DNA from 4 places in the Chryseobacterium cucumeris genome. Region 1 is predicted to be linked to each of the others. Evidence: riboswitches for the same ligand, from Rfam matches in the RefSeq annotation. Region 1 holds a riboswitch; each other region holds the start of a gene.
What was found. Region 1 has a riboswitch for cobalamin ahead of JNG87_RS21335 (TonB-dependent receptor plug domain-containing protein). Riboswitches for the same ligand answer to the same signal wherever they lie in the genome.
Positions count from the first base shown of each region.

Region 1 (7,533 bases):
CATCATGTTTACAGGCTATCACTCCTACAAGGAAGCAGGATAGAAATCCGATTTTCAAATAAGTAAAGCTATTTCTGTTCATTTTTTAAAGTTTGGTTATTTGTATAAAAAAGCGAAGTGGGCAGGTATATTTCCCCCTTCCGTTTTCCATTTAAAGTGTCCGTTTTTATCAAAGCAATACACAAATCCCATGGATACATAATTTCTGGCATCTGTCATGTAGATATCTTCTGTGATGGGATTTACGGCAATGCCGTAAGGGGTTTTAATGGCATCTTCATATTCTTTATCAAAAATTCTGTTGGCAATGATCTGTTCTGTTTTTACATCAATGATTCCAAATGTCTTTTTATAGCTGTGGGTGTTGTAATTGAATTCATTTCCATAGAAATAGAGTTTATCATTTACGATTGTCATTTCACTCACGGAGAGATGAAAATCTTTCTTGACTGTTCCCGTGGCTGCATCTATGAGATAAAGACTGGAAGGAACATTATAATAATCTCCTCTTGAGGTTACATAGAGATCACCGTAATTATCTTTTTTAATGTGATGAAGATTGATGGCAACATTTATTTTTTTGAGTTCGGTAAAAGTATTCAGATCAATTACCGAAACAGTATTGTCATAATCGGGAGCTTTATATCCTCCGGAATTGGCAACAAATAAGGTATTTCCCACAATTTCTATTTCTTCGGGCTGATATCCTACCACTACCTCACGCTGGATGGAAAGAGAAGCCGTATCAATTTCCACTACTTTCCCCTTCGGTGCTTTCGGGTTAATCGCTACAGGTCCGGCGTAGCTGCTGGCATAAGCTTTTCCGTTTTTGAAAGCAAGGTATCGGCAGTTTTGTAATGGAATAGAAGTAATACGTTTAGCCGTTTTAGCATCCAGCACTTCAATTTTATTGGAAACATTGACTACGATATAGAGCTTGCTTCCATAAACTTTGATATCATTTCCTACATCTCCCAGCTCTTTTACCACATTGGGATTGATTTCTGCATAAATATTTCTAAAATAAGTTCCCTTGGTGTAATCAAAAAAATCCAGGGTACATTTATTACTCCCCATATTCCCTTCATTGAGCATATAGAAGCCTTTTATTGCTGTGTTTTCTGAAGGAAGTCCTTCCACCACTTCCTGACGGACAATAATTTCATCTGTACGGCATGAGGTAAGAAAAGCTAATACCAGAAATAAAAAATAAAAGTTTAGTTTTCTCATAGGGTAAAGTTTAGAATAAGTTTAAAGTTTCTTCCGGGCATCGGATAATTGAGGACCACATCATAGTACTGATTGAAAATATTATTCATCTCAAAGCTTACCTTAAACTGATGATTCGCCCAGTTGAATTTTTTCTGAACAGACAAATCGTGCGTATACCAGGGCTGCACATAATTGTATTGAATGTTATCCTGGTTCACGTCATATCTTTCTCCTACGTACATTGCACTGTAATTGAAACTCCAGTCTTTATAATCCGCCATCAGACTGAACGATCCGCTATGCCATGGGGTATAAGGAATCTGATTGCGGTAAAAAGTATCTTCAGGATCACTCATATCTCTTGCACTTTGATAAGTGTAGGAAAGCAACGGTCTAAGAATAACTTTTCCAAGCTGCATTTCAGTCTGTACATTCACATCAGCTCCAATGATTTCAACCATTCCCAGGTTCATCATCAGCCAGCGGAACATGCTTCCGTTCGGAGCTGCCACAATTTTATCCTGTACTTTGTTGTAGTAACCGTCTACTTTAGCATAAAATGTTTTAAAGAGACGGTTGTTATAATTCTTCTGATAGGTAAATCCTACATCGTACTGATTGGTAAATTCAGGTTTCAGGTAAGTATTTCCGATATTGGTATAATACAGATCATTGAAGGTCGGAAGTCTGAAAATTCTTTTATAGAAAGCCCTTAGAGTAAGCTCCGGAATTTTTTCCGGCTGATAGCTCATAAACACTGCAGGTGTCCACTCTCTGGCATCTCCCGGTCTTTTATTTTTTCTAACTTCTTCAAATGTAAAGGTTCCTAAAAGGCTTCCCAAAATTTTGAATCTGTTCCACTGATACGTTGTTGCTAATGCGACCAATGTAGTGTAGCGGGTAGGATAAGAAAAGTTATCCAGATTCGCGTCCAGATTATTGTACTGAAAATCTCCACTCAGGCTGACATCCCAATTGGGAGTGATTGAGTAAATATTGGAAGAGGAAAGATAAAGTTCCCTTTGAATGTAGGTATTATCGGTATAAATAATAGACTGCGAACGAACCGTGTCCATGAAATGGGTATAATCGTAGGCAAATTTTGCTTTCAGCTGTGTTTCAAATTTCGGGAACAGTTTTTTTCTCAGATTAGCCTGTACAAAATAATTCTCATCGGAAAGTCTCGCTCCTCTTCCTTCAAAGCGCCCGTTAACGATGGGTGCCGGCATTCCGCGGTTTGAAATATAACCGTAGCCACGGATATTCCAGCTTCCGTTATTTAAAGTTCCGTTGAGAGAAGTTTCAAAACGTTTTGCCCGAATATCTGAATCCTGTCTTTTGGCAATGGTATCATAGGCTTGCTGTCCGTCCGGATATTTCTTCGCGTACCGGAACCTGTAAATTCCGTCACTCTGCATAAATTCGCCACTGAAACTGGCAGAAACCCTGTCTGAAATTTTCTGCTCCAGCCGGAATGACGGATTGAAGAGGTCTATGGAAGCACTTTTGGCTCTTATCACAAGATTGGTTTTTCTTGTTCCTTTAAACACAGGAGTTTTAGGCTGTAAATAAATAGATCCTGAAGAACCGAAATCTTTTGCAGGTTGAAAAATTTCACTTTTCTGTCCGTTGTATAATGAAATTTCTTCCAGATCATCCAGAGAATACCTTCCCAGATCCACAAGGCCGTTTTGGGCATTTCCTAATTGAATTCCATCATAGAAAACACCTACATGCTGGCTTCCCATGCTTCGGATGTTGATGGTTTTCAAACCACCCAATCCGCCGTAATCTTTAATCTGCACACCCGAAAAATACCGCAGCGCATCTGCTACAGAATGACTGTTTAATCTTTCCAGCTGCTCTCCCTGCAGGGTTTGTGCAGGTATAATTTCTTTAAAATTCTTTTTGTAAAGATTGATTCCTTTAATAGTCTCTTCCTGAAGACTGTCTTTTTTCTTAGTTTGGGAAAACACAAGTTGAGATGTTAACACTAATATTGTGAAAACAGCTTTATGAATTGCAGAAGTAGTTAGTTTTGCTGCCATTAGCTCATTTAGGGTAATGAAGACGCTAATGGGGTATAAGAATACAACGATAAAGCACAGCTGTCACTGCACAGAATCATTGATGTCCTAAGCTTTATTCCACGAAAGCGTCAAACGATTATTGTCTGGCAGGTCTTCTGACTTACTCCATTTTTGAAATCCTTCCCATTAAAAAACAGTGGATATATTCTTCAAAAACTTGGTGTGGAGCTTACAGCAGCGGGTCTGTCCCGGATTTTCACCGGATTCCCTTTTAAGAGCTTTTTACGGCTCACCAAATTCCGGCAAAGATAAATAATTATTCCTAATCCCCAACTAAAATAATGATTTATAAACAATTAAAGCTCCCGAAGGAGCTTTAACATGATTTCAACAAGGGTTTCTTTTTAAATTCCAATATTCAGAAAAATACTGAATCTTGATTGAGCTTCAATATCTCCTCCCGCCAGGCGTGTGTACATGGGAAGCATGACTTCACTTCCCAGGCTCAGCTTTTTATAAGAGGCTTCAAATCCCAGTTTTCCGTACAAAGCGCTACCAGCAGTATTCGGCAGTGCCTCATCAAACTGTTTGTTCTGAGCGTAGACTTCTCCCTGAACTCCAGTTTTTACAGAGAATATAGATTTTTCATTTCCTGCAACCTGATAAAAACCCGTTGCTGCATAGTTCCATTGGTTTCCAAAACGGTAATTTTTCTTATTCTCTGTTTTGATCATATAGTCTGTATTGACCAATACGGCTACTTTATTTTTCTGAAACTTATAATTCAAAGCGGCCTGATAATCCCAGCTTCCGGTTCCCAGCTGAAAGCTAGGGTTGACACCGGATGCTCCTTTTTCATCAAACTTGCCAAGTGGAATTTTCACGCCCAAACCTCCACTCAGATGATGGAAATTATCTTTAGAGCTCATCAGCTGGTAAATTCCCATCAGGTTTAAATCTCCTATTCCATTGATTCTAATATCTCCCTGCATGGTTTTCTTTTCATGAAAATGGAATGGCAGACTCGCATAAACACTCAGCTTTTTAGTCAGAGGAATTTTCCCCCAAAGTTGCAGCGTATTGAAATACTGATCTTGGGTAAGGTCTTTTACAAACAAGTTCTCTTTAGCTTTGTAATGCTGCGCAAAATACTTAATTCCGACAAACTGTGGATTCAACAATGACTCAAAGCCGGAAGATCCGTTTCCTGCTGCACAGCCGCAAGCATCACAGTCATCATCAAAATTGAATCTGCTGAAAGTTTCCGGAGCAATATAAGCACTGTCTCTGATGATCTTTGCCTGATACTGACTAAACAGGATCAAACTTACTATCACTATAATCTTCTTCATGTCTTTTATAAATTATTCTGCAAATTTTGGATTGGATATAAAATTTTTATCCGATAATGTTTTCAGGAACGCAATGATCGATTGTTTTTCCTGGCTGTTCATAGCAATTCCTATGTGGCCGTTCTGTTTTAGCTGAGGATCAAGATTGGCATTATCTTCTACCTGATCAGAATAGAAATTAAGTACCGCCTCTAACGTGTAAAATCTTCCGTCATGCATATAAGGTGCGGTATATTCTATATTTCTTAAACTGGGAACACGGAATTTCATCCAGTCGACCTGGTTAAGAGTAACTCTGTAACGTCCGGCATCCTTGAATTCTGTATTGTAATACATTCCCGTATTTCTGAAACTCTCATCAGTAAATAATTCTCCGCTATGACAGGAAGCACATTTCTGATTGAATAATGCCATCCCCTGAGATTCTGCCGAAGTCAGCTGCTCTTTTCCCTGTCTGAACCGGTCATATTTTGAATCTGCAGAAATTAAGGAAGCCATAAACTGCGACAATGCTTTCAGAATTCTTTCTCCGGTAATAGTTTCGTCTCCATAAGCTTCCCTGAAAAGTTTTTTATACTTCTGGTCATCTTTTATTTTTGAAATGGCTTCCGGTATGGAACTGTCCATTTCATTCACATCAGTAATCGGGCTGATGGGCTGCTCATTCAGATTGTGAATCACTCCGTCCCACATATATCTTTTCAAAAAAGCCATATTCTGGATGGGCGGTGCATTCCTGATTCCGATTCTGTCGTCTACCCCATGGCTCACCGTATGACCATGATGGGTAAAAGCATTTTCCTGAATATGGCAAAAACCGCATGAAATGGTATTATTTCTTGAAAGCCTGCCTTCATAGAATAATTTTCGTCCTAGCTCCACTCCATTTTTGGTCACCGGATTAATGGATGTATCAAAAGTCATTTCCGGAAAATAAGAAGGAAACTCCAGATTGTAGGCTTCATCTTTTTCCAATGGCTGAATCACCTCATCAGAACATGAAATGCAACTCAATACAAATACAAGCAGAACCAGTATTGTTTTAACAAAAAAATTAATCATTATGAACGTGGTCTACTTTAAACATTTTTGTAAGATTATTGGTAACATCTACCAGGTGCTGGTTTGAACCCATCAGCATATCATTGGCTGTGGTAAGTGTAAGTGTCTTGTCTCCGCTCAAAAATTGGTTCAGATCTGCCAGAATATGGACAGAAGGACGAATTTTTGTCGTTACCCTTGCTGTTGTCGGAAGATTCAGTGTAATTTCGCGATACAGATCAGGTGTATTGTTGGCTGCAGTATTTCCCATATTTCCTGTGTGATTCATAAATTCTTTTGAAGGAGAATCTGTACCGTATTTCCCTTCCAGTTTTACAAATACATAACCGGCAGCCCATGACCAGGACATTCCCTTCTGCTTGGCTTTTGTCCAGAATTCAGCCTGTCCGTCCTGTCCCAGCAAATACGCTTTTTGACTCACGCCTAATCCAAATCTTATTTTTTTGTAATTGTTTTTCGGAACGCCATCCAGATTAAGATAAACAATTCCGGCTACCGCATCTGCCTGGTCTACGATAAAAGCTCCTTTGTCAGGATTATTTTCGTTGTATTTAAATTCGTTTCCGTTTTCGTCTATCAATGCAATATTACTGATGACGTATTTCAAAGCAGAAAAGTTATGTTTCTGTCCGTTAGCAGAAGTCTGAACCGTCTGATTTAGAACGATATCTCCCACATTGTTAAATCCGTTTTCAAATTTGATCTGAAGTTTTCCAGGCGTAGTATCCTGTGGGTTGTCATCATCCCTGCTGCTTCCGCAGGCTGTAAAAGAGAATACAGTAAAGGCAATAAAGAATAGTGATAAAAATTGAGAAATTTTCATTGTTGATTTTTTAAGTTGAATTAATTTGAATGGCTGTAACAGCATCGTTTTTTTACCACAAAAGGCACAAAAGTTCTTACACTTAAGTTGATCAAGTGGTAAATTTTATGCACAATAAGAACACTTAGCTTTTAATTTATATAAGCTTTTGTGACTTTTGTGGTTAATTAGTGATCGTTTAACTTAAAAAACCGGTGGTTTGAAAATATGGGTAAGAAACAGGAAATAATAGGTTGTTTCGTAGGTAAAATTGAAATTGAAAAACGAAATTTTTCCAGTAGTGTTGATCTCTGTAGTCTCCGGCAGAATATAGGTATCCAGAACTTTCTGCCCAGAGTTTTTGAGTTTCTGAAAAGGTGAAGATTCTGAATCATTGGCTTTGGCGAGCTCTTTACTCAGGTAACATTTTCCGTTACAGTGAACCTCCGGCCTGGTTTTATTGATACAGAGAACTTTAACAATATAATCATAATTTACAGCATACTCTACCACGGGCACTAAAGGTCTTAGCACCATATAGAAGGTAAAAAGTATGCTGTACAATATTTTCATCAAATTATTTCTTGCTTATCGCTTCGTCATATCTTCTGCTGATTTCTTTCCAGTTGGTAACATTCCAGATCGCGGTAAGATAATCTGCTCTTTTATTCTGATATTTTAAATAATAAGCATGCTCCCATACATCAATGCCGAAGATTGGAGTTCCTTTTTCTTCTACAACATCCATCAAAGGATTGTCCTGATTAGGAGTAGAGGAAACAAACAGTTTTCCATCTTTCCCTACAGAAAGCCAGGCCCATCCTGAACCAAAACGGTCTGCACCTGCCTTAGACATTTTTTCTTTAAAAGCATCCATACTTCCGAAAGTTTCATTGATGGCTTTTGCTAATTTTGCTGAAGGCTGTGTATTTTTCTGAGGAGTAAGAACCGTCCAGAACAATTCGTGGTTGTAATGTCCTCCTGCATTATTTCTTACTGCAGCAGGCAATTTTGAAACATTGGAAAGAATCTGAAACAAAGTTTCTTTTTCCTGTGGAGTTCCAGCAATGGCTTT
Region 1 covers NZ_CP068760.1:4,738,952-4,746,484, forward strand. The annotation lists gene JNG87_RS21325 (cell surface protein) at 1-82, opposite strand, end outside; gene JNG87_RS21330 (YncE family protein) at 97-1,230, opposite strand; gene JNG87_RS21335 (TonB-dependent receptor plug domain-containing protein) at 1,227-3,260, opposite strand; cobalamin riboswitch at 3,370-3,554, opposite strand; gene JNG87_RS21340 (transporter) at 3,647-4,594, opposite strand; gene JNG87_RS21345 (cytochrome-c peroxidase) at 4,607-5,656, opposite strand; gene JNG87_RS21350 (MbnP family protein) at 5,649-6,479, opposite strand; gene JNG87_RS21355 (hypothetical protein) at 6,663-7,031, opposite strand; gene JNG87_RS21360 (superoxide dismutase) at 7,036-7,533, opposite strand, start outside.

Region 2 (7,533 bases), 1.6 Mb from region 1:
CACCCCTTATCTGACAGAAAATGTAAAGGGATATTTCAGTGTGCTCGCTATTGGAAACCTCGATGACAGCGGATATCCCAGAGGGCTGCAGTTTATCAGACTGGGCCTGAAACAGGATAAAATGATGTACGGGCTGGCTTCCAATTTCGACCAGTTTAATAATGGAAAAAAGACCCTGGAAAATATCGGGGCATTTGTAAAATATAACTTTTAAAATAATTATAAGAAATGAAAAAGAACATTGATTCAGGATTACTTATCACCAGAATAGCAATTGCATTTCCAATGTCGGTTTATGGAATCAATAAAGTGATCCATGGAGTTGGTTTTATTGAAGATATGATGAGCATGCATAGCTTACCGTCATTCTTTGCGTATGGCGTGTTTGCAGGAGAAATTATTGCACCTCTCATGCTGATTATAGGATTTCGGGCTCGTCTAGCAGGCCTGATCTTTGCAGCCAATTGCTTCACGGCTACGATTCTTGCACAAACAGCCAATATTTTCAAGCTTAATGAATTCGGAGGCTGGGCTTTGGAACTGCTTGTCATCTATATGCTTGTAAGCTTAAGCTTTTTCTTTACCGGCGCAGGAAAATATGCAGTTTCAACCCAAAATAAATGGGATTAATCCAAATGAAATACATAAAGTAAACTCAATAAAATGCCTCCCGATCAACAACCGGAAGGCTTTTATAATGATTGATCATTTACTGTGTTGAGAAAAAATTCTCTTTTCCGATAAGATAAATATTGATCAGCTCCTGCCTGTTGATATCAACAATATCTCCATTCTTGAACTTATATTTCTTTTGAAGAGGCTTCTCATTAAAGTAAACCTTACCTGAAGCAAGCAAGAGGTTCAGTTTAGATGATGAAAGCCCTAAACATGTCCGGATTACTGTTGAGACTCTCATATTAAAATCAAAAGAAGACTGTATTTGAAAAGAAATGAACTCATCTTCCCTATTCATAAGATCTTCTACAGGAAAATTTGGGTATAGAATTTCATATTCCACACTTTCCCAGTCGGCTTCCACATTATTTTTTCTTCTTATTTCCTGTGAGAAAGCGTATTGCCAGGCAGTTTCGGCATGGTTTTCTGAGAATTTACGGAATATTTCTTTACTGATTGATTCTGTTCTGATTCTTGAAAATACGGTCATATTATAGGTATTGCTGCATTTTACACACCGGTAAATCAGCCATATATCAATATTCTTTTTCTGGGCATTCAGTCTGAATTTATCACTGCATTGAAATCTGTCGCTGCTACATTGATTGCATTTCTTTTTGAGTAAGGGAGTATTTTTCGCTTTTACCTCCCAGATATATTGGGTATTCATTACTTATAATCGTGCTTAATATTCTTTTTGGATTTTTTCCATATTATTCACGCATTACAGAAAGGTATACCTCTGTAGTATAATTCAAAGATGAGGTAAGCTATAGTTTCTCTATGTAGTAAAGTTTTGATCAATAGCATTGGTCAAAGCCGGAATAGCAGAGATAAAGTCACCTTTAACAGTGAATACGACAAATAATAGGATGAAATAAAAACCTGTTCGGGCAGAATTACCCAAACGAAAGAACGATCAGCCTGTGGTTACTGAGACTGATACTAAGCGAAAATAAGTTTAAGAGTTGTTCTCAAAACGTTTTATTTACTTGGTTATGATAAAAGTAGTCAATTTTATTGGAGAACGGAACTTTTTACGGATAAATTCAAAAATAAAATGAACAAGCTTTACAATGGACCATACAACAAAGAAAAATTGAGCTTTACAACAAACCTCTCTTTTTCGTTTCTGCCGAAATTTGTGGTATTAAAATCATCAAAAATGAATCAGATTAATAAAATTTACATCAACGGCGAATTTGTTACGCCAAGAGGAACAGAAACTTTTGATCTTATCAATCCCGTTACTAACCAAAAAACCGGAGAAGTGGTTCTGGGAAATGAAGAAGATACCAGAATGGCCATTGCAGCAGCAAAGAAAGCTTTTACAACTTTTTCAAAAACAACAAAGGAAGAAAGGATCCATTTTCTCAGAAAACTGCACGATGCTGTAAGCAAAAGAGAAGATGAGTTGGTTGCTGTTATGGTGAATGAATATGGAGGAACTTTACAGTTCAGCAGAATGAGTGTCCAAAATGCAGTCTCTGCCTTTACAGCCACCATCAATACTTTGGAATCTTATGATTTCGAAAGAACGGTGGGACATTCCAAAGTACGTTTTGAATCTTTAGGTGTAGTTGGAATCATTACCCCATGGAATGCCAGCAATAGCTTTATCTGTAATAAACTTGCCACTGCCATTGCTGCCGGGTGTACCGCTGTTATCAAACCCAGCGAAATGAGTGCGGCACAAACCCAGCTGCTTACTGAATGTTTCCACGAAGCCGGCCTTCCGGAAGGAGTTTTCAATATCGTCAACGGATTAGGAAATGTAGTTGGAAATGAAATTACTCAGCATCCTGATATCGCAAAAATCTCTTTCACCGGATCTACACTTACAGGAAAAGCGATTGCCAAAGGAGCTGTAGACACCATGAAAAGGGTAACCCTGGAACTTGGAGGGAAGTCTCCTAATATCATTCTTGAAGATGCCGATTTTGAAAAAGCAATTCCTATGGCTGTTTTCGGGGCTTATATGAATAATGGTCAGGCCTGCATCGCCCCTACCCGATTATTGGTTCCGCAAAACAGACTGGAGGAGGTAAATGAACTGGCTAAAAAAGCAGCCGGACAGGTAAAAGTAGGAAATCCTGCTGAAGAAGATACTCTTGTAGGACCTATGGTGAGTGTAAAACAATTTGAAAGAGTACAAAGTTATATCCGTCTGGGACAGGAAGAAGGAGCCGTTCTGCTTGCAGGTGGTGAAGGAAAACCGGAAGGTCTTGAAAGCGGTAATTTTGTAAAAGCAACCATCTTTACCAATGTCCGTAATGATATGCGTATCGCGCAGGAAGAGATTTTCGGGCCTGTACTGTCTATTATTCCTTATGCTGATGAGGAAGAAGCAATTGCCATTGCCAATGACACTACTTATGGTCTTGCTGCTTATATCAGTTCTGATAATCATGAACATGCGGAACGTGTAGCTGCACAGATTGATGCCGGAAGAATCTGTATTAACGGGTTTGCCCACGATCCATACGCTCCTTTCGGTGGTTTCAAGCAAAGCGGTATTGGGCGTGAGTTTGGTGTATTCGGACTGGAAGCTTACCTGGAACCCAAAACGATTCTGGCTTAATATGATCTCTTCACAGCAAAAATATTCTCAGCATTGCTTTGCTGTGGAGATTCTATGATCCTGAAAAGTTTTGTAAGTTTGAATAAGAATTGATCAAGAAACAACTATCTGAGCTATGAGCGAAAATAATATTCCTTTTCCCATCAATTACTCCTGTCATTTTTCAGAATTCAGGGAAGGAGAACAGTTTGCCCGGATTCACAGCCTCGGCCTGGTGCTTTCCGGGGAAATGGAACTTAATGATGGCATCACAAAAACGATATTTAAAGAAGGAGAACTCTATTCTGCCAGAAAAAACCATTTATTAAAATTTGCAAAATATCCACCCAAAAACGGGGAAATCAGAACTATATCCATCTATTTTGACGATGCCATGCTTCATGATTTCAGCCGAGAATATGGGTATCAGGCAGAAAAAAAGGACAATGTTCAGGCCTATATAAAACCAGAGCAAAAGGCATTACATTCTTTTATGTACTCATTATTACCGTATGAAGATCTTCCTGCTTCCGAAGAAATCTTGAGGCTTAAACAAAAAGAAGCTCTCCTTTTACTGTTGAATTACGATCCGGATCTTAAGGATATTCTGTTTGATTTTTCCGAGCCTTATAAAATAGATATTGAAGCTTTTATGAATAAAAACTTTCACTTCAATGTTAATGTAGAGCGTTTTGCTTATTTAACGGGGCGCAGTTTATCTGCATTTAAAAGGGATTTTCAAAAGATATTCGGAATTCCGCCAAGACAATGGCTTCAGCTTCGAAGATTAAAGGAAGCCCATTTTCTGCTAAGCCAAAAAGGAAAGTCCGTTTCTGATATTTATTTAGATCTTGGATTTGAAAATTTATCCCATTTCTCATTTGCCTTTAAAAAACAATTCGGCTATCCGCCAAGTGCTTTACAGGCAAAATAACTTAGATTTTGAACCATTAAGATCCTATCAGAACGATTTTCAACTACTTTATTCTTCAAAAATTTTAATAGTTTAAAAATAACAGATCGTGCCATGAAAATCATAACACGATCTGAATAATTGAATCTAATTATTGTAAAAGTTTTCTAAAGTGCATATTCTACAGAAGCTTCTTTGGCAGCAGCCACCATTGCGATTAAAGCTTTTTCGGTTTCTTCCCAGTGTCTTGTCTTCAGTCCGCAATCAGGATTTACCCAGAGCTGATTGGCAGGAATGACATTCTGAGCCTTTCTCAGCAGTTCAGTCATTTCTTCTTTCGATGGTACTCTTGGTGAGTGAATATCGTATATTCCCGGACCAATTTCATTCGGATATTTGAAATCGGCGAAAGCATTCAGCAGCTCCATCTGAGAACGTGAACATTCTATCGTAATGACATCGGCATCCATATCAGCAATATTTTCAATAATATCGTTAAATTCAGAATAACACATATGCGTATGGATTTGAGTGGCATCTTCTACTCCGCTTGCTGAAATTCTGAAAGCTTCTACGGCCCATTTCAAATAGTTCTGCCAATCTGTTTTTCTTAATGGAAGACCTTCTCTTATGGCAGGCTCATCAATCTGAATAATTCTGATTCCTGCTTTTTCCAGATCCACTACCTCGTCACGAATTGCCAAAGCAATCTGCTTACAAGTTTCTGAACGAGGCTGATCATCACGTACAAAAGACCACTGTAAAATGGTAACCGGACCTGTCAACATTCCTTTTACCCATTTTTCAGTCTGAGATTGGGCATATTGAGACCAGTACACCGTCATCGGTGTTGGGCGGGAAACATCACCGAAGATCACAGGAGGTTTCACACAACGGCTTCCGTAGCTTTGTACCCAACCGTTTCGGGTGAATACAAATCCTTCCAGCTGTTCTCCGAAGTATTCCACCATGTCGTTACGCTCAAATTCTCCGTGAACCAATACATCAATTCCGATGTCTTCCTGCCAGCGGATTGTTCTTTGCGTTTCCTCTTTCAGTAAGGTATCATATTGTTCTGCTGTCAGTTCTCCTTTTTTGAATTTGGCTCTCCAGCTTCTCACTTCTGAGGTTTGCGGGAATGATCCGATCGTAGTGGTTGGGAACAAAGGAAGCTGCAATACTTCCTGTTGCTCTTTTTTACGGATTTTGAAGGTGTTTATTCTCTGAGCATCTTTTTCAGTAACAGCATTGGCTCTTTGCTTCACTTCTTTATTATGGATAAGAGAAGAAGTTCTTCTGCTTTCAATTGCTTTTTTATTTTCTTCAAATGCTTCAAAAATCTGTTCATTTTCCGTTCCGGAAGCCAGTTGTTTAAGCGTTACGACTTCCTTTACTTTTTGTTTTGCAAAAGCCAGCCAGTTTTTAATTTCCGGGTTAAGACTGGTTTCAAAATCCAGGTCACAGGGTGAATGAAGCAATGAACATGATGGTGCAATGAAAATTCTTTCAGATCCTAGTTTTTCAACCGCTTTACTGATAAAAGACAGCGACTTTTCGTAATCATTTTTCCAGATATTTCTACCGTCAACAACTCCTAATGAAAGGCTTACACTTTCAGGAATGCTATTCAGAATATCATCCAGCTGCTCAGGACTTCTAACCAGATCAACATGCAATGTATTGACAGGAAGTGAAACGGCAAGTGAAGTATTGTCTTTTAATCCGTCAAAATAAGTGGCAACGATAAATTTCAGTTTCGGAAAACGTTTTCTGATTTCGGCATACACAGAAAGATACGTTTCTTTGGCTTTCTCATTTAAATCCAGGGCCAGAAAAGGTTCATCAAACTGAATCCATTCCGCACCCTGATCCTGAAGTTTGGTTAAAATCTCGATATAGACTGGAAGAAGATTTACTGCCAAATCCAGCTTATCAAATCCCTCTTCTTTTTCTTTTCCTAATAACAGATAAGAAACCAGTCCGATAATCATCGGTTTTGCATTGATTCCCGCTTGTTTTGCTCCGGCAAATTCATTGAAAATCTTATCTGAACTGAGCTTAAACTGTTGATTTTTATAAAATTCCGGAACGATGTAGTGATAGTTGGTATCGAACCACTTGGTCATTTCCATGGCAGTGATATCCAATCCGTCTTTCTGATATCCTCTTGCCATTGCAAAATAAAGATCCAGCTCAGTATTGTTTTTTTTAAGCACCACTTCATGATACCGTGTTGGAATAGCACCTACGACAAGGCTCATATCCAATACCTGATCATAGTATGAAAAATCATTACACGGGATAAGGTCTATCCCTGCTTCTTTCTGGATATTCCAGTTTTGGTTACAGATAGTTCTTCCGGTATTCAGAAGTTCTTCCAAAAGGATTTTACCTGACCAGTACTGCTCGCAGGCTTTTTTGAGTTCTCTTTTGCTACCAATACGCGGATAGCCAAGAATGTGAGTTTGCATTTTTTTAAACTTTTTAATTAAACTTATTGGGAAAGTTCTTTAAAAGGCTTCGTAATATTTTATCGGAAGAATTTTCAGGAAAGTCATGACATGGCAGACAGCGTAATTTCCTTTACAAAGGAAAATACTCGAATCTGATATATCATCTATATGACCCCAAAGCTTCAGACCGCGAAAGCATTGTCAATTCAGTAAAGGCAGGTCTCCTGACTTGTAACAGTTTCCGTCATCCTTCCCGCTTTTGGCAGTGGAGCTGCAAGGACAAAAACTTTTGGTGTGTTTACTTACAGTTGCGCGACAGCTCGTGATTTTCACACGATTCCCTATTAATCTACCTTAAGTAAAACCTTTCCTGTTTGATGAAGTATCTGTAAAGAACTATACTTTTACCTTTAACAAAGGTTGTCAGTAAAAGCTTTTAATTTTGTGTAAAATTAGTAATACAGAATAAAACCACAATTGAAAACAAATAATTAAGCAAATTAAACTTAAAAAAGTAAAAATAAAAGCATATAATTCTGTACATTTGACTGTTTTAATTAATTAAAAGAATAATATTCTGTGGAACAACTCGATGATAAGGATGTACAGCTGCTCAGGCTCCTCCAGAAAAACGCCAAACTCACCGTTAAAGAACTTGCTAAAGAAGTGAACCTTTCTACTTCACCGGTTTTTGAAAGGGTAAAAAGGCTTGAACAGGAAGGTTTTATTAAAAGATATGCGGCAGTTCTTGATGCTGAAAAACTGAACCGCGGATTTACGGTTTTCTGCCAGATCAAACTCAAAATTCACGACCGGTCTGTGGGGTATGATTTTGTAAAAGAAATTTTAGAAATTGAAGAAGTTGCCGAATGCTATAATATTTCCGGAGATTTTGATTTCCTTCTGAAAGTGCAGGTGCGGGATATGAAGCA
Region 2 covers NZ_CP068760.1:1,569,046-1,576,578, forward strand. The annotation lists gene JNG87_RS07005 (hypothetical protein) at 1-214, shown strand, start outside; gene JNG87_RS07010 (DoxX family protein) at 229-630, shown strand; gene JNG87_RS07015 (DUF1062 domain-containing protein) at 710-1,345, opposite strand; gene JNG87_RS07020 (aldehyde dehydrogenase family protein) at 1,841-3,256, shown strand; gene JNG87_RS07025 (helix-turn-helix domain-containing protein) at 3,372-4,169, shown strand; gene metE (5-methyltetrahydropteroyltriglutamate--homocysteine S-methyltransferase) at 4,316-6,619, opposite strand; cobalamin riboswitch at 6,798-6,985, opposite strand; gene JNG87_RS07035 (Lrp/AsnC family transcriptional regulator) at 7,181-7,533, shown strand, end outside.
Region 2: another riboswitch for cobalamin. It lies ahead of metE (5-methyltetrahydropteroyltriglutamate--homocysteine S-methyltransferase); the one in region 1 lies ahead of JNG87_RS21335 (TonB-dependent receptor plug domain-containing protein).

Region 3 (7,533 bases), 1.6 Mb from region 1:
TCAGTATTGAAACATTTGGATTAAGTTTTCTTCTGATTTTACCTGTTCTTCATTATTTTATATATGAAGTAAGGCTTAAAAGCGAATATTACTTTTATGCCAATTCAGGCTTTTCAAGGATGTTTCTCTGGACAGGAACAATAGTATCGGGGATTATTGTAAAAATTATAACATTATTTTTATGAGCAGACTGCATGTTGATAGCGTAACCAAATCTTTTAATGAGAGGAAAATTCTGCAGGATATTTATATAGGATGCGAAACAGGACAAATCATAGGCCTGTTGGGCAGAAATGGAAGCGGGAAATCAACCCTGTTAAAAATTATCTTCGGAACTGAATATGGCGATACTCAGTTTATAAAATATGACAACACTATTCTGAAAAGCATTTCCGACAGAAAAAACAGAATTGCTTACTTGCCACAAGATCTTTTTTTACCCAAAAATATAAAAATAAAAAACCTGGTTCCTCTTTTTTGTAATCAAAAGAATACTGAGCTGCTTTTTACATCAGAATTCGTACAGCCTTTCCTTCATGAAAAGCCTAAAAACCTTTCCAAAGGTGAACAGAGAATTATTGAAACTTTGATGATTATTTATTCTGAAGCTGATTTTGTTTTACTGGACGAACCTTTCCATAGTCTTTCTCCGAAAATTTCTGCAGCATTGAAAGCTGCAATCATTGAACAGTCTGCGTATAAGGGATTCATTATTTCTGACCATAATTATCAGGAAGTTCTTGATATTTCACACCAAATATTTCTTTTGCGTGAAGGCTATCTGAAACAAATACAAGATTTAAATGAACTGCAACGGTATAATTATCTTCCGAAAAGCATTTAATTTATATATTTGAGGGATCAAAAAAATTTCATGATGACTTTCATAAACAAAGTATTCTATTTATCTGCTTTCAGTATCTTATCTGTTGTCTTTGTAAAAGGACAAACTAAAGTTCCTTTTGGAGTGGTAAAAGCTGAGGAAGGATATGCCAACGTACGTGTACATAAAGACGACTACCGAAAAATTGTTGATAAGATCCGTATGCGCAAAGGTGATGTATTTGTTTATGTAAAACCGGCTCCGGGAGAAACAGAATGGATCTGGATCAAATATCCTGAGAAACAGGATGACGACAAGCCTTTTGTGCGTTATGAAACTCTTGATAAAGAAGGAATGGTGAATAAAGGACGTATTGCTTATGTAGACCAGCTTCCCGCCTATACTCCATCCAAATCCAAAAATGGAAGATCCCTTATTTTTACCGATAATTCCGATCCTAAAATCCCTACCGCCCAAAGAAGCAAAGTAGTCATTGATATTTACCCTTCCAATGCAGGATACCGTAAAAAGGAAAAAGATGCAGATGGAAAAATTCTTACGATTGATAAAGTAAAACCATGGGGAATTGGAAATGACCTTCCTGAGGGAATGACCGAAATCAAATCCATCAGAGTGCAGCAGCCCGGAAGAGGATCTGTTTTTGTAAGGGAAGCCATCAAAAACATGTTCCAGCCTACCATGGATTTTGAGAACATCGGGGTAACTTCCCTCGACAATGATAATATTTTCCTTTATATGATCAATGGTTCAGGGGAAAACAGATACACTACTCTCTGGACGATTAAGAAAGGAAGAGTAATCAGCCAGATTATTTATCATAATCCGGAATAAATTCATTATTTTTGCATTCGAAAAGTTTTTACGCTTATTCATCACAGAAATTGGTTCTGCATCACCGCAGATTAAAAGGGAACCGTGTGAAAATCACGGACTGTCGCGCAACTGTAAAGTAACTGAAGTCTTTATCAAAGATCCACTGTGCGAGGCATGGGAAGGAGATAAATGATGTTACAAGTCAGGAGACCTGCCTTTTTCTTAAACATGTAACTTTCGCGATTTGAAGTTGTATTGATCTGATGGATTGTTTCAGGAGTTCTATCAATTCCTGTCATTATTCTGTTGTTTTAGTATTATTTCATTTCGCTTTAATTAATAATGATATATGACTACAGAAGAAAGAATTGAAGCATCCGAAACCAGAATCTTTAAAGCGGTTTTCCCTAACACCACCAATCATTACGATACCCTTTTTGGAGGTACTGCCATGCAGCTGATGGATGAAGTAGCTTTTATTACCGCAACCCGTTTTGCCAGAAAAAGAGTGGTAACCGTGAGCAGTGATAAAATTGATTTCAAAAAACCTATTCCTGCCGGAACTATTGTGGAACTGATCGGAAAAGTTTCATACGTGGGAAAAACCAGTATGAAGGTGAATGTTGAAATTTACACTGAACAGATGTACTCCTATGAAAGAGAAAAAGCTATTGTAGGTGATTTTACTTTTGTAGCCATCGACGAATTCAAAAAACCAATCCAGATACTATAAATTATAAAAAATTCGGGCGGCCAAAGGCCGCCCGAAGCTTTAAATATTTTCATTGACATTATTTCAATACCTTTTCTGTTTCCAGACTTCTGTTCAATAAAAGTTCAAAAGCCTCTCCCATTTCGTCTGATGCTCTGCTGATTGCATTTTCAAGCATATTCCGGATCTGTCTTTCCGTCACTCCGGCTTCTGTCCAGCTCTTTCCTGTAGTATGGGAATTTAAAATAAACGGCATAATTCTATCGATTCCACAGGCAAAAATAGCATCCGGTGTTTTCTCTTCCTCAAACTCCAGCCACAGGTTAAAAAATTCTGTACGTAAAGGCTCATCCAGAATTCCAAAGATCTTTTGGGCTGAAGCTTTCTCTCTTTCAAACTTTCCGACCATAGCTTTTTCATCAAAAATAAAAGTGTCTCCGGCTTCTATTTCCACAAGATCATGAATGGAAAGCATTCTTATCACTCTTAGCAAATCAATATCAGCTCGGTTTTTAGCATATGGATAAAGGATCTGGGCAAGAATAATGATCTGCCAGGAATGTTCAGCCGTATTCTCTCTTCGGGAATCGTCTGCATTATAATTTCTTCGTTGTACATTTTTAAGCGCATCTACTGCCAGAATAAAATCTATCTCTTTCTGAATTTTCATCTTACTTTTTATTTCTGTTATATTGATCTGACGGATATACCTTTGTTCTGGTAATCCATTTATTATTGATCTTTTCTTTCGTTATGACCTTTACCTGATCCTCATTGGTCATATCCTCCTCTTTTTCCAGCACTCTCTCCAGCCCTTTGTTCGGAATAACGGTATATTCTGTTGTAAAAATCCTGCAACAACCGGACTTACCGTAGGAAATAAGACGCTTTCGTTTAGCATCTGTTTCAAAAAAATCAAAACCGTTTGAGCCCAGGTCTGTAAGTTCTTCACTTTTTACAAATGCCATTCTTGTAGTATTGAATACATAAACATCATAAGAAGCCGAACTGTAATTTCCCATATTTCCGTTTCTTATCGCTACATCTTCGGTGCCGTCAAAATTAAAATCATCTACAATTACACTACGCTGATCCTTTGAAAGCGGAATCAATTTCCCGCGAACCAGTTTTTGGCCTTGTTCCGCATATACAACAAGATCATCAGAAACAAAAGTCTGTACTTTGCTGTTTTTATGGTCAAACAGTTCCACCGTTCCTTTTCCTCCACATCGGTCATCGTAACAGTTTTCTGTCTGAATGACTGCATCATAGTTCTTTGATACATTTTTAATTTCAAACTGATATTGCCCGAAACAGAGCGGTCCCAAAAGAAATACTGATAAGTGCCTGTACTTATTTAAAATATTCATGGTAATAGGAATGATTTGGGTCTTTTTTATTTCTAACAAAAATACGAATCATAATACCGATCTCAAAATCCATGTTCTCATTATCTGCCAGAATTTCCCTTTCCATAAAACAGTATTCACAGATAAGAAGCTTTCTCCCGCTATCCGCTCATACTCCTCGCGCCTGCCTAAAGCCGTGGCTGCTGTGGGGTAACCGCTGCTATCGGGGCTAGAACATGAGTGATAAGTGATAAAAGATCATTTTTTCTCTCCAATTTTCAAAATTCTATCTAAAAATTTAAAAATTCTCAGACATTTTCTTCTAAAATCCATTTGACTCAAAATTGATGATTAAAATTATTATATTGATTTATAGTGTTTTAAATAATTTATTTTAAAAATTTCACTACTTTGTATTGCATAATACCATTTTATTTACATATCTTTGTAATGTAAAATTAGAATAGGCTCAGCTAGCTAGGGGCATTTTTCTAAAAATATAACTAATTAACAAAACTTATCAAAGATGAATACCGAAAATACCAAAGCGCAAATGCGAAAAGGAATTCTGGAATTCTGTATTCTAAGTCTCATCAATAACCGAGAAATGTATGTTTCTGATCTTATTGATGAACTGAAAAAAGGAAAACTGGATGTAGTGGAAGGGACCCTCTACCCTCTTCTTACAAGACTTAAAAACGGAGAATTTCTCTCTTACAGATGGGAAGAATCTACCGGAGGACCACCCAGAAAATATTATCAGATCACAGAAAAAGGAAAACTTTTCCTGGATGAACTTCTCAATACATGGAATGAACTGACAGCCTCAGTAAACCAAATCACCCAACAAAATTAAAAAACAAAGCTATGAACAAGACACTCTCAATAGGACTCGCAGGTTTTTCTTTTACCATAGAAGAACACGCATATATAAAGCTCAGCGATTACCTGAACGCACTGAGAAGCTCTCTGGATGCTTCTGAGGCTGATGAAGTAATGCATGACATAGAAATAAGAATGGTGGAAATTTTCAAAGATTCTTTAGGAAAACGTGAAGTGATCAACGATACCGATGTAGAAAGGGTAATCGCACAGATCGGAAGCCCTGAAAAAATCGAAGAGCAGGAAGAAGCTTATTATTCTGAAAAAACATCTGCCAGAAACTATAATTCAGGAACTCATTATACCGATAAAAAGCAGCTGTTCCGTGATCCCGAAAAACAAAAAGTTGCCGGAGTCTGCGCAGGCTTAGCTCAGTACGTAGGAATGGATATTACTACCATGAGAGCAATCTGGCTGGGAATCTTCGTATTAGGAATTTTTACAGCAGCCATTTCTTCTTCATTAATAGGTCTTCTATATGTAATCCTTTGGATCGTACTTCCAAAAGCTGAAACAGCAGCAGATTTCCTGAAAATGCAGGGAAAGCCTATGAACTTCGACAATCTTAAGAATGAGTCTAATAAATTGGTACAGTTTGCCAATGAATCTACTCAGAGGGTCGGAGAAATCTATAACGAAAACAAGCCATACATCAACAATGCAGGAAGCGGAATCTGGAATGTATTTAAGTATATTGTAGGAGGATTCTTCGTATTGATGGCTGTAAGCAGCATTATCGGAGTGTTTGTATTATTTGCCCTTTTCGCAATGGACACAGACTTCCCGGGAGCTAATGAGATCAGATTCTATATGGATGATCAGGGATTGGATAAAGTACTGGCTGCGATGATGGTGATCGGAAGTTTAATTCCGGCAATCCTTTTCAGCTTGTTAAGTATCAAAATATTCTCTCCGAAAACAAAACTGAGAAATATCGGATGGGTTGTAGGAGGTTTATTCCTTCTTCTGATCGGACTTGGAACTTACTTCGGTATCAGCATGGCTAAGAAAGATATGATCTACAGAGGAAGTAAGGAAGATGTAGAAAATGTTGCCATCAATACTACTTCAGATACTGTTTATGTGGATGTAAAACAGATCAACATTCCTCAGAGCTTCAAAGCGTATGACAATGATATTTATTCTGATAAAAAATCAGTGTATGAAGAAGATTATATTTCTGTAGATGTAACCAGAAAACCGGACATCAAAACACCGTATCTGATCATCAAAAAAGAAGGAAAAGGATATAACTTCCCTATCCAGCTTACAGTTCCTGTAGAAGTGGTCAACAATAAAGTATTACTTCCAAACTACATCAAGTATCCATATGAGCACAGATTCAGAGATTACAGACTTGATTATGAACTTGTAGTTCCTCAGAAAATGGTGGTTATATCGATGAAAAAAGACCGTATCAACATGGATGGAGATTTAGACGGAGACGGAATCAATGATAATGATCAGGACAGTGATGAAGACAACAACGGTGTCAGAATCGAAAAAAATAAAATCACAGTAAACGGCTCCAGCATTGAGTACAACTCTGATGACAAAGACAGCATCATTGTAAACGGTAAAAAAGTTCCGAACAACCAGGCAAAGAAAGTAATTGATTCTGCAGTGTCCAATATTAAAAAATCAAATAAAGATATGGACATCAAAATCAAAGACGGGAAAAATGAAATTTCCATACAAACTAAATAATTAACTTCAGAGAGTGGTAGAAGGTGTGGGTGGATGGCAACCGTTTGAAATTCACACCCTTCTTCTCTCAGAAAAGTGAAAATAAAGCTCCATTTAGTTTCTTATGTGAAAAAAAAGTTTTAATTTCGTAAAGCTAAAATTTAATAACCAACCAATCAAAAACGCAGCCTTATCATGATACAATTTGCAATGGAATTCGTAATGAAAATCGTAGATTTAATTAGCGGTTTGTTTTAAGAGCGATAATATTTCAATATATTTGTAAAGTATAACCAAAGTTTGGTTATACTTTTTTGTTTTTAATCCGGGAAATCTATGAAAAAGCTATTAGGCAAAGCAATGTTAAAATTATTAGGTTGGAAGGTCGTCCTGCAGGGCGATGTCAACAACCTGAACAGGTGTATCCTTGTGGTTGCACCACATACTCATAATATGGAGTACATTTTAGGAAATTTCGCCTACTGGTCCTTGGAAAAACCTTTAAAAATTATCATCAAAGATGCACACACCAAAGCCTGGTATGGAAGTATCGTAAAAGGACTTGGAGGTATCGGAATCGACAGAAGCCAGAAAAATGACCTTGTGAATTTCGTGGCCAACCAGTTTTCAAAGGAAGATTTCAGTCTTGTTATTACTCCGGAAGGAACCAGAAGCTGGGTACCAAAATGGAGAAAAGGATTCTATCATATGGCTTTGGCAGCAAAAGTTCCTATCGTTCTGGCAGCAGGTGATTTTAAAAGAAAAATTGTGTATCTGGGTTACACCATTCCTTATGAAAGAATAGCCTCAGTACCTTTTTCAGAAATCATGCAGGAAATCCAGGACTATTATGTAAAAAATGACATTGTTCCAAAAGTTCCGGCCAACTGGAATCCCAATATTATGGGAACCGAGCTAGAAGCTAGAAGCTAGAAGCTAGAAGCAAAATTAATCATCATTTATCAACTATTAAAAAATGAAAGGTCAGACAAAAGAAGAAATATTAGCATTTATCAATAACTGGGGAGATGTAACTCTTGCCAAAACGCTTGAAATCAAATTCATCGATATTGATCTGGAATATGAAACCCTTACAGCCACAATGCCCGTTCTCCCAAGAACCCACCAGCCGTTTGGAATCATGCATGGAGGAGCCAGCTGCGTTTTAGCGGAAACATTAGGGTCAAGCCTGTCTAATATTTTTATCGATGGTGAAAAATATTATGGAGTAGGAACCAATATCAACT
Region 3 covers NZ_CP068760.1:3,124,926-3,132,458, reverse strand. The annotation lists gene JNG87_RS14040 (ATP-binding cassette domain-containing protein) at 182-844, shown strand; gene JNG87_RS14035 (hypothetical protein) at 875-1,675, shown strand; cobalamin riboswitch at 1,710-1,891, shown strand; gene JNG87_RS14030 (acyl-CoA thioesterase) at 2,007-2,390, shown strand; gene JNG87_RS14025 (HD domain-containing protein) at 2,449-3,039, opposite strand; gene JNG87_RS14020 (XAC2610-related protein) at 3,041-3,739, opposite strand; gene JNG87_RS14015 (PadR family transcriptional regulator) at 4,245-4,574, shown strand; gene JNG87_RS14010 (PspC domain-containing protein) at 4,586-6,307, shown strand; gene JNG87_RS14005 (1-acyl-sn-glycerol-3-phosphate acyltransferase) at 6,623-7,219, shown strand; gene JNG87_RS14000 (PaaI family thioesterase) at 7,263-7,533, shown strand, end outside.
Region 3: another riboswitch for cobalamin. It lies ahead of JNG87_RS14030 (acyl-CoA thioesterase); the one in region 1 lies ahead of JNG87_RS21335 (TonB-dependent receptor plug domain-containing protein).

Region 4 (7,533 bases), 1.8 Mb from region 1:
CGATAATCTTTGGCTACGCTGGTCTGCCCTTCTTCATGACATTGGAAAAGCTCCGACGAAAAAGTTTGTAGAGGGAACAGGATGGACTTTTCACGGGCATGAATTTTTAGGTTCAAAAATGGTAAAAACACTTTTCCAGAGATTGAAATTACCCTTGGGAAGTGATATGAAATATGTTCAGAAAATGGTCAAGCTTTCATCAAGGCCTATTGCACTGATTACGGATGATGCTTCAGATTCTGCATTAAGAAGACTTTTATTTGATGCCGGAGAAGATCTGGAAGATCTTTTCACCCTTTGCAAGGCAGATATTACCACTAAAAATTCTAAAAAACAGGAGAAATTCAAAAGAAACTTTGAATATGTAGCGGTCAAGATCAAGGAAGTGGAAGAAAAAGATCAGGTAAGAAACTTCCAGCCGCCTATCACCGGAGAAGAAATTATGGAAATGTTTAATCTTAAGCCGGGCCGTGAAATTGGTATCCTGAAAGAGAAAGTGAAAGAAGCTATTCTTGAAGGTGAAATTCCCAATGAAAAAGAAGAAGCGACGAAGTTTGTCATTGCTGAAGCTGAGAAACTGGGATTAACCTTATAATTCAATTTAGAAAAATATTAAAAATTCCGGCGGGATGTTCCATCCCGCCGGAATTTTTTTCTTAAGGAAACAAAGCCGGCCGGTTTCTTCGAAACCGGCCGGAAAAAAACACAAATGATGAAAAAATAAAAAATTATTTTTAGAAGTAATAATTATTGCGGGTTAAGGAAAGTTCCGTTAGCACCAAGACCACCTGTTTTAAGGGAGGTAAGCTTGGTACCCGTAGTTGCTGAATATACAGTCATTTCGCTTTCCTGAGTGAATTGTTTAACATCTGATGCAAAAATTCTACCATCAATAACATTAAATCCATAAAGCGTAAAATAAGGACCACCATCTGCAGCTGTTAATAGCGGGCTTGCAGGAACTGTTGGTGTAGCTAAACTTGTTGTATACACTTTATTGGCAGAACTGAAATAGATTTTATCATTATCAATCTGAAGATTGGTAGCACTTGGAATTCCTGTCAACGTAACTACCGGTGTCATAGCCCCTGTGCCGGAGATTTTATAGATATAAGAATCAGTAGCTGTAGAAGAAATTGTATATACATTGGATTTGTATGAAATAGTACTGTTAATCTTACCATTCGGAACAGTAAGTTCAGTTTTACTGTCATTAGAAGTATTGATATAAGTAATCATATTTCCATATCCGGAAGTAGCATTCTGCACAAAAATATTTCCACCTGCTTCTACTGCTTTATCAGCCCCGCCTGTCATCGTGATTTTGCTTACAAATGAATAGTCGGAAGCCTTATATTTTGTTACACTTGTTGCATTCGTAGAGAAGTTTAGATTAGCAACATAGATAAAATCATTAGCAAAAGCAATTCCTCTCGGGTTATCAATCTGATTAGTGATTACTCCTAATTTCTTAAATGTATAACGGTCTACTACAACAATTTTGTTTGAGTTATTGATCACAAGATAAGCCTTATTTCCATTAAGACCAATGGTCTGAAGAACGTCACCCAGAATTTCTTTATTGTTATTGTACCCATATACGTCATCCTGCTTTAAGCTTAAATCTCTTGTCAGGAATGTTACTTTAGCACCCTGGCTGTTAAAATTACCTTCATTAGAGATAAAATATCCGTTCTGGTAAGTGATCGGAGAAATTTCAAACTCGGCAGAGTCACTTGTACATGAAGACATATTAAACAATAGTACAACTGCAAATAAGACAGTTAAAAGTTTAGTTATTTTCATAATTTATTCAATTTTAATTTATTAAAAATTTATTGCTGCATACACACTATAGTTTCTTTTTGGTAAAGGATAGAAAGAAACGGTTTTATAGTAGGTATTGGTTAGATTATTCACTTTAAACCCTAAGGTATATTTTTTTGCTAAGGTGGCAGAAACTCCCATATTTAAAAGAAAATAAGGATCTATAGCTTCTGATCTCTTTTCATCACTTGTGGTGTAGGTAACACCGTTCAGCTGTCCCTGTGCATAAAACCTGAAGAAACCATATTCGTAATCTATACCGGCATTTCCCCTGTGCATGGGAACGTAAGGTCTCTGCATCTTCGTTTCTTTATCGATAGCTTTTGCATAATAGTATGCTGCATTGGCTCTGAATTTATGATTTCCCCACTGCTTGCTGAAAGACAACAGGGATTCCAGCCCGTAAGATTCGGATTTATTGACATTGTATGCCTGCCAGTATCCCATAGCCGTTGGAAGCCATACAATAAGATCTGTGATGTTCATATAGTAGGGAGACAGAGTAAGTTTGAAATCTCCCACTTTGAACTCATTGGTCATATCCACCTGAGTAGAGGTTTCCGGTCTCAGATCTTTATTTCCTCCCGGTTCATAATAAATATCATTAAATGAAGGATATCTGAAGTTTTTGGATACGTTAATACTCAGATCATACCATTTTGCGGCGTTCCATTTTCCGGAGAATGAATACATAAAAGGAGACTTTACATCTTCTACAAAATCTTTTTTGAATCCTCCTTCAAAACGCAGATCTTTTGTTGCAAAATACCGCAATAATCCTGAAACAGAACCTATATTCCTGCTGACATTGGATATTCCGCTCTCGTACCCTTCTCCTTTATTAATCTGAAATTCTCCGATGATATTAAAATTCCATTTTGAATTCAGGAAATAATTAAAATCATTTTTAAAGATATAATTTTTCCCGGTTCCTCCACTGGATTTAGGTTGGTTTAACGAACCGAAATACTGAAAATTCTCTTCCGTATAGGCTGCTTTAAGGGAATTGCTGAACTTCGCTTTGTTCCAGTCCCAAGAAAGAAGACTTCTTACACTTTGAGTTGTATATTTTGTTTTTGTTCCCGTTTCCTCATATACAGGATAATGCTGTGAAGAATCAAAAAACTGGCTTTGCCACGAAACCTTATGATCGTTTGTAATTTTATAGGATGCTCCTACATTGAATGTCGTATTGTAATAATTCCCGTTTCTGTTGATGTAATTTAGATCGCTTACCTTATAATCATTTTCACTTACGGAATAATTTCCGGAGGCTTTAAAACTGAACTTATCATTGCTGTAAGAACCTTTTACAAAGTTATTATAGGTATTAAAGGAAGCCACTTCAGAGAATAAAGAACCATGGAAGCCTTTATTAAAATCAAGAGTATTATTCAGGTGAATACTTCCCCCGATGGCACCACTTCCGTACACTACACTTCCTCCACCCGCTTTGATACCGATCTGATCATAGCCGAACAAAGCAATATTATTGATATCTCCCTGGCCTAAAAAATTAGAATTGATATTAATTCCGTTCCATACGAATGCAGTCTGCTGGGCAGTTGTTCCTCTGAAAGAAGGCGAAGAAACAGCACCACGGCCATTTTCTTTAATGAAAACCTGCGATTGAAACCTCAGAAGCTCCGAAAGATTACCGGAGTTTTTTTCAGCATCTTCTGCTGTAATTGTTTTTACGGGATGAAAAAGTTTCACCCTGTTCATCTGGTTGTCGAAGACATAAATAGTGTCAATAGTTTTCTCTTGTCCAAAAAGAAAACACCCATAAGATGAAAAAAGCAGTACTAAAGATCTTTTTATATCCATACTTTTTTACTTTTCCTCCGAAAGCAATATGTTTTTAATTATAATCCTGGCAGGTCTCCTGACTTTCGCATTCTGCTCCTTCCCGTTTTTACACAGTGGCGTTTTGCAGAAACTTGTGTTGCGATTTACAGTTGCGGGGACAGTCCGGGAGTTACACCCGATTCCCTTTTCATTCCAAAATACTGGAAACCAAAATTTTTGCAAAGATAGTTTTTTATATGTATTTGCCAAAAACCAGACTTTTCTATACAAAATATGCTATCCTTTTGTTATATACACAAAAAAGAACGGCCGCTTTCAATATTGAAAACAGCCATTCATCCCACTACTTTACTATTTATATATGTTACTTTTTAATAAATTTATAAGGCTCCTGTTGTACTCCTTTTACGGAATATTGTAAAATATAATCTCCTTTTGACAGGGATGAAACATCAATCTGTCCTTCTACAGTATCCAATGATTTTACCTTTTGTCCAACCATATTATAAATTTCTGCTTTCTCTATTTTTCCTTTTCCTTTAAAATACAGGATGTCAGCCACTGGATTAGGATAGATACCTATATTGTTTTTCTCTTTCACAGCATCACTCACCGATAAAAATTCAGAAGTATCCAGGTAAAAAGCAATCATCTGCCCTGAAGCATTCGTCCCTGACCCGGCAATTTTCTTTCCGTCCTGTGAAATTGCAAGAGGAAGTCCCATTGTTACTCCATTAGTGGCAATTCCTAAAGATGCCGCATAATCATTCAGGTTAATTCTCCCGGCGGCAGAGGTCCAGATAAAGCCTTCTCCTGACATGGGAGGAGCCCCAAATGCTCTGTAATACCCGATCACTTTTTTCCCATCAGCAGAAATCCCGGTGGCACCTCCTTTGAAGCTGAAAGAAGCATTAGGATGCGTTATATAAGTAAGTCCGCTCACAGCATTCCATACATAAGGATTAGGATTTGCCGAACCTATTATTGTATTTCCGTCAGCAGAAATTCCTCCTGCTTCTCCTACATGATTCCCATTATTATCTGTAATAAAACTTTCCACTCCATCCTGCCATTTTGCTCCGCTTCTTGTTCCGGTTGATTCATCCTGCCAGCCTACAATCACTGTTCCTGCTGCATTGATTGCGTTTGCTCTGGAGCTGCGTCCGGGAACTATACTTCCCAGATCTACCACGCCGTTTACTTCATCCCATTTCACAGCATGCGCATTCGCTGCGGTGAGAAAACCAAGACCAACAATAGTATTTCCATCAGTCGACATTCCCCAGGTAGAGCTTACGCTGCCATCCCATCCTGTAGGTACAAGCCCGCCTCTGTTTACCCATGTGGCCGTAGCGACATCATAAGTAGATATTTCATTGAATCCTGTTGCGGCATTGGTAACCGACGACGATATTTTGGTTCCGTCATTCGAAACAATGGTTCTGCCTGCAGCCGGATATCCGTTTGTTATAGAACCTATCTGTACGAGTCCTCCTGCAGCATTCCATTTATATATACTTCCTGCACTGGTGTGCAAGCTTACTACTCCATTATCCGATACTGCGCCTACATTATAATTTCCCAAGCCGATTACAGTAAGCTGCGCTTCTGCAAAACCAAATTTCAAGAAAAGATAAGCTATCAATATTTTCATTGACATTCTGTAAAAATTTTTCATATTTTATTATATTTAGCGTTTTGAATTGGTGAAAACAATATTAATACAACATTCACTCAATTAAAAGAAATTGACTTTCATAATTCGTGAATTTTAAAAGAGTTTAATTTTTAAAATACTAATAACCAAATAGATATAAAACAATATTTTGAATATGGATTTTACCGGAATTATTCAAAAAAACACAAAAAACAATTTATCAGGACAAAAATTATTTCAAATCTTACTGTTTATTTTCTGCTTCCTTATTACCAAAGGACAGTCCGGCCCCGACTTCAATATGCTAGCAGATAAAGCATTTCTGAAATTGTATCAGAATCCCGACGAATGCATCAGTTATACCCAGGGAATTCTTGTGAGTGATCAAAACGCGGAACACAAAATTGTACTTCAAAATATTATTTCACAAGCTTTTGCCCTGAAGGGAGACTATGTACAGTCTGTCAATATTTTTGCTCAAAAAGAAGATATTGATCAGAAAAATAACCTTTCATATTTTATGCAGGTCTTCAGTGGTTATAATCTTGCTGATCAGTATCAGAATCTGGGTTTATACAATCAGTCAAAGACAATTATTACCAATCTTTTATCCGATCAGAAACTTCCTAAAAGTAATGATCGTTCCTTAAGAATCACCACTGCAAAATTGTATCAGCTTCAGGCATTAAACTCAGGAATCAACAGAAACTATCCTGAAGCCTTACAAAATCTTGATAAAAGCAACCAATACCTTGGGAATCATAATGAAGAGAACAGAATTTTAAAAATAGAAAACAGAATTTTTCGCTCTTCTTATCTGCTGAAGCAGAATAAATCAATAGAATATAAAATACTTATAGAAAATGTGATTGCTGATCTTGAATCTCAGAAAAACCAGCCGTTTCTTTTAGGTTTGGCTTATGAGAATCTGTCCCAATACTATTTTCTGAAGCAGGATTATGCAACCTCTATTCAAAAATTGGAGGCAGGTCTTCGATTGATCGAGAATCTTCCGTTTAATAATTTAAAAATTAAAATTTACGAATCACTGTCCCGTAATTATTACGCGGTACATAATGATGCAAAATATCATCAGTACAATAAACTTTACACTGATTTAAAAACAAAAACAGATTCCGGTTCAAAAGAAGGGATACGATATCTGGTGAAGCTTGTGGAAACCAATCAGAATAAAAACATTGAATTTCAGAGGTATATGCTTTTAAGATCTTCCTCGGTTTTAATCTTCATTTTATCTTTGATAATCCTGGGCTTGCTTGCCTATTTTTTAGTCATTAGAGGTAAAAATAAAGATTTAAAAAAACAGTTTGATTTCTTTGAAAAGCAGACCAGCCAAAAGACTCAGCCGGCTATTTCAAACAAAACAAATACAATAAAAGATAACGGGACGCCAAAAATATCGAAGGAAAAAGAAGATGAAATTCTCCAAAAGCTAGAAGAATTTGAAAAATCCGATAGGTTTCTCAATAAAAACATGTCTCTGTCGCTGCTTTCTTCTCAAATGGAAATCAATACAAAGTACCTTTCCGAAATTATTAACAGTAAGGAAAAAAACTTCAATGGATACATTAATAAACTTAGAATCAATCATATTGTACAGCTATTAAGAACTGATTCTACTTTTCTTAATTATAAAGTGAGCTATCTTGCAGAATATTCCGGGTTTTCTTCACACAGTGCTTTTACAACTGTTTTCAAATCTGTTACCGGCATGTCTCCCAACACCTATATTCAGGAAATCAGTAAAACAAAAGTCTTATGAAATCAATTTTAAAAATAGTACTGCTGCTGGCTGTTTTTTGTCATTGTGTGAAAGGCCAAAAGACACCCGATAGTGTCTTAATAAAAAAAGCAAAACTTGAAATTTATGACAACCCCGATAACACCATCAAAATCGGGGAACAATTATTAAAAAAATCTCATGATATAAAAACCTCCATTGATCTCTATATGCTGCTTTCAACAGCCAATATTGCTAAAAGAAATTTTGAGGAATCTTTACAATATATTTTAAAAGCAAAAGAACTTCTACAAAAAACCAATGACCCCAGAAGCCAAGCCGGGGTTCTCATTTCAGTCGCTATCCAGTATCAGCAAATGGAACTTTTTAACAAATGTCTTGAAACACTGAATGAGGCTGAACAGTATATTGCAAAAATTCCTGAAAAATATAGTGAGACTGCAGCAAGCTATGCGATAAGAGGAATGGTTTACAAAAG
Region 4 covers NZ_CP068760.1:2,977,234-2,984,766, reverse strand. The annotation lists gene JNG87_RS13365 (CCA tRNA nucleotidyltransferase) at 1-595, shown strand, start outside; gene JNG87_RS13360 (YncE family protein) at 748-1,806, opposite strand; gene JNG87_RS13355 (TonB-dependent receptor plug domain-containing protein) at 1,828-3,654, opposite strand; cobalamin riboswitch at 3,685-3,863, opposite strand; gene JNG87_RS13350 (T9SS type A sorting domain-containing protein) at 4,001-5,314, opposite strand; gene JNG87_RS13345 (helix-turn-helix domain-containing protein) at 5,469-7,076, shown strand; gene JNG87_RS13340 (tetratricopeptide repeat protein) at 7,073-7,533, shown strand, end outside.
Region 4: another riboswitch for cobalamin. It lies ahead of JNG87_RS13355 (TonB-dependent receptor plug domain-containing protein); the one in region 1 lies ahead of JNG87_RS21335 (TonB-dependent receptor plug domain-containing protein).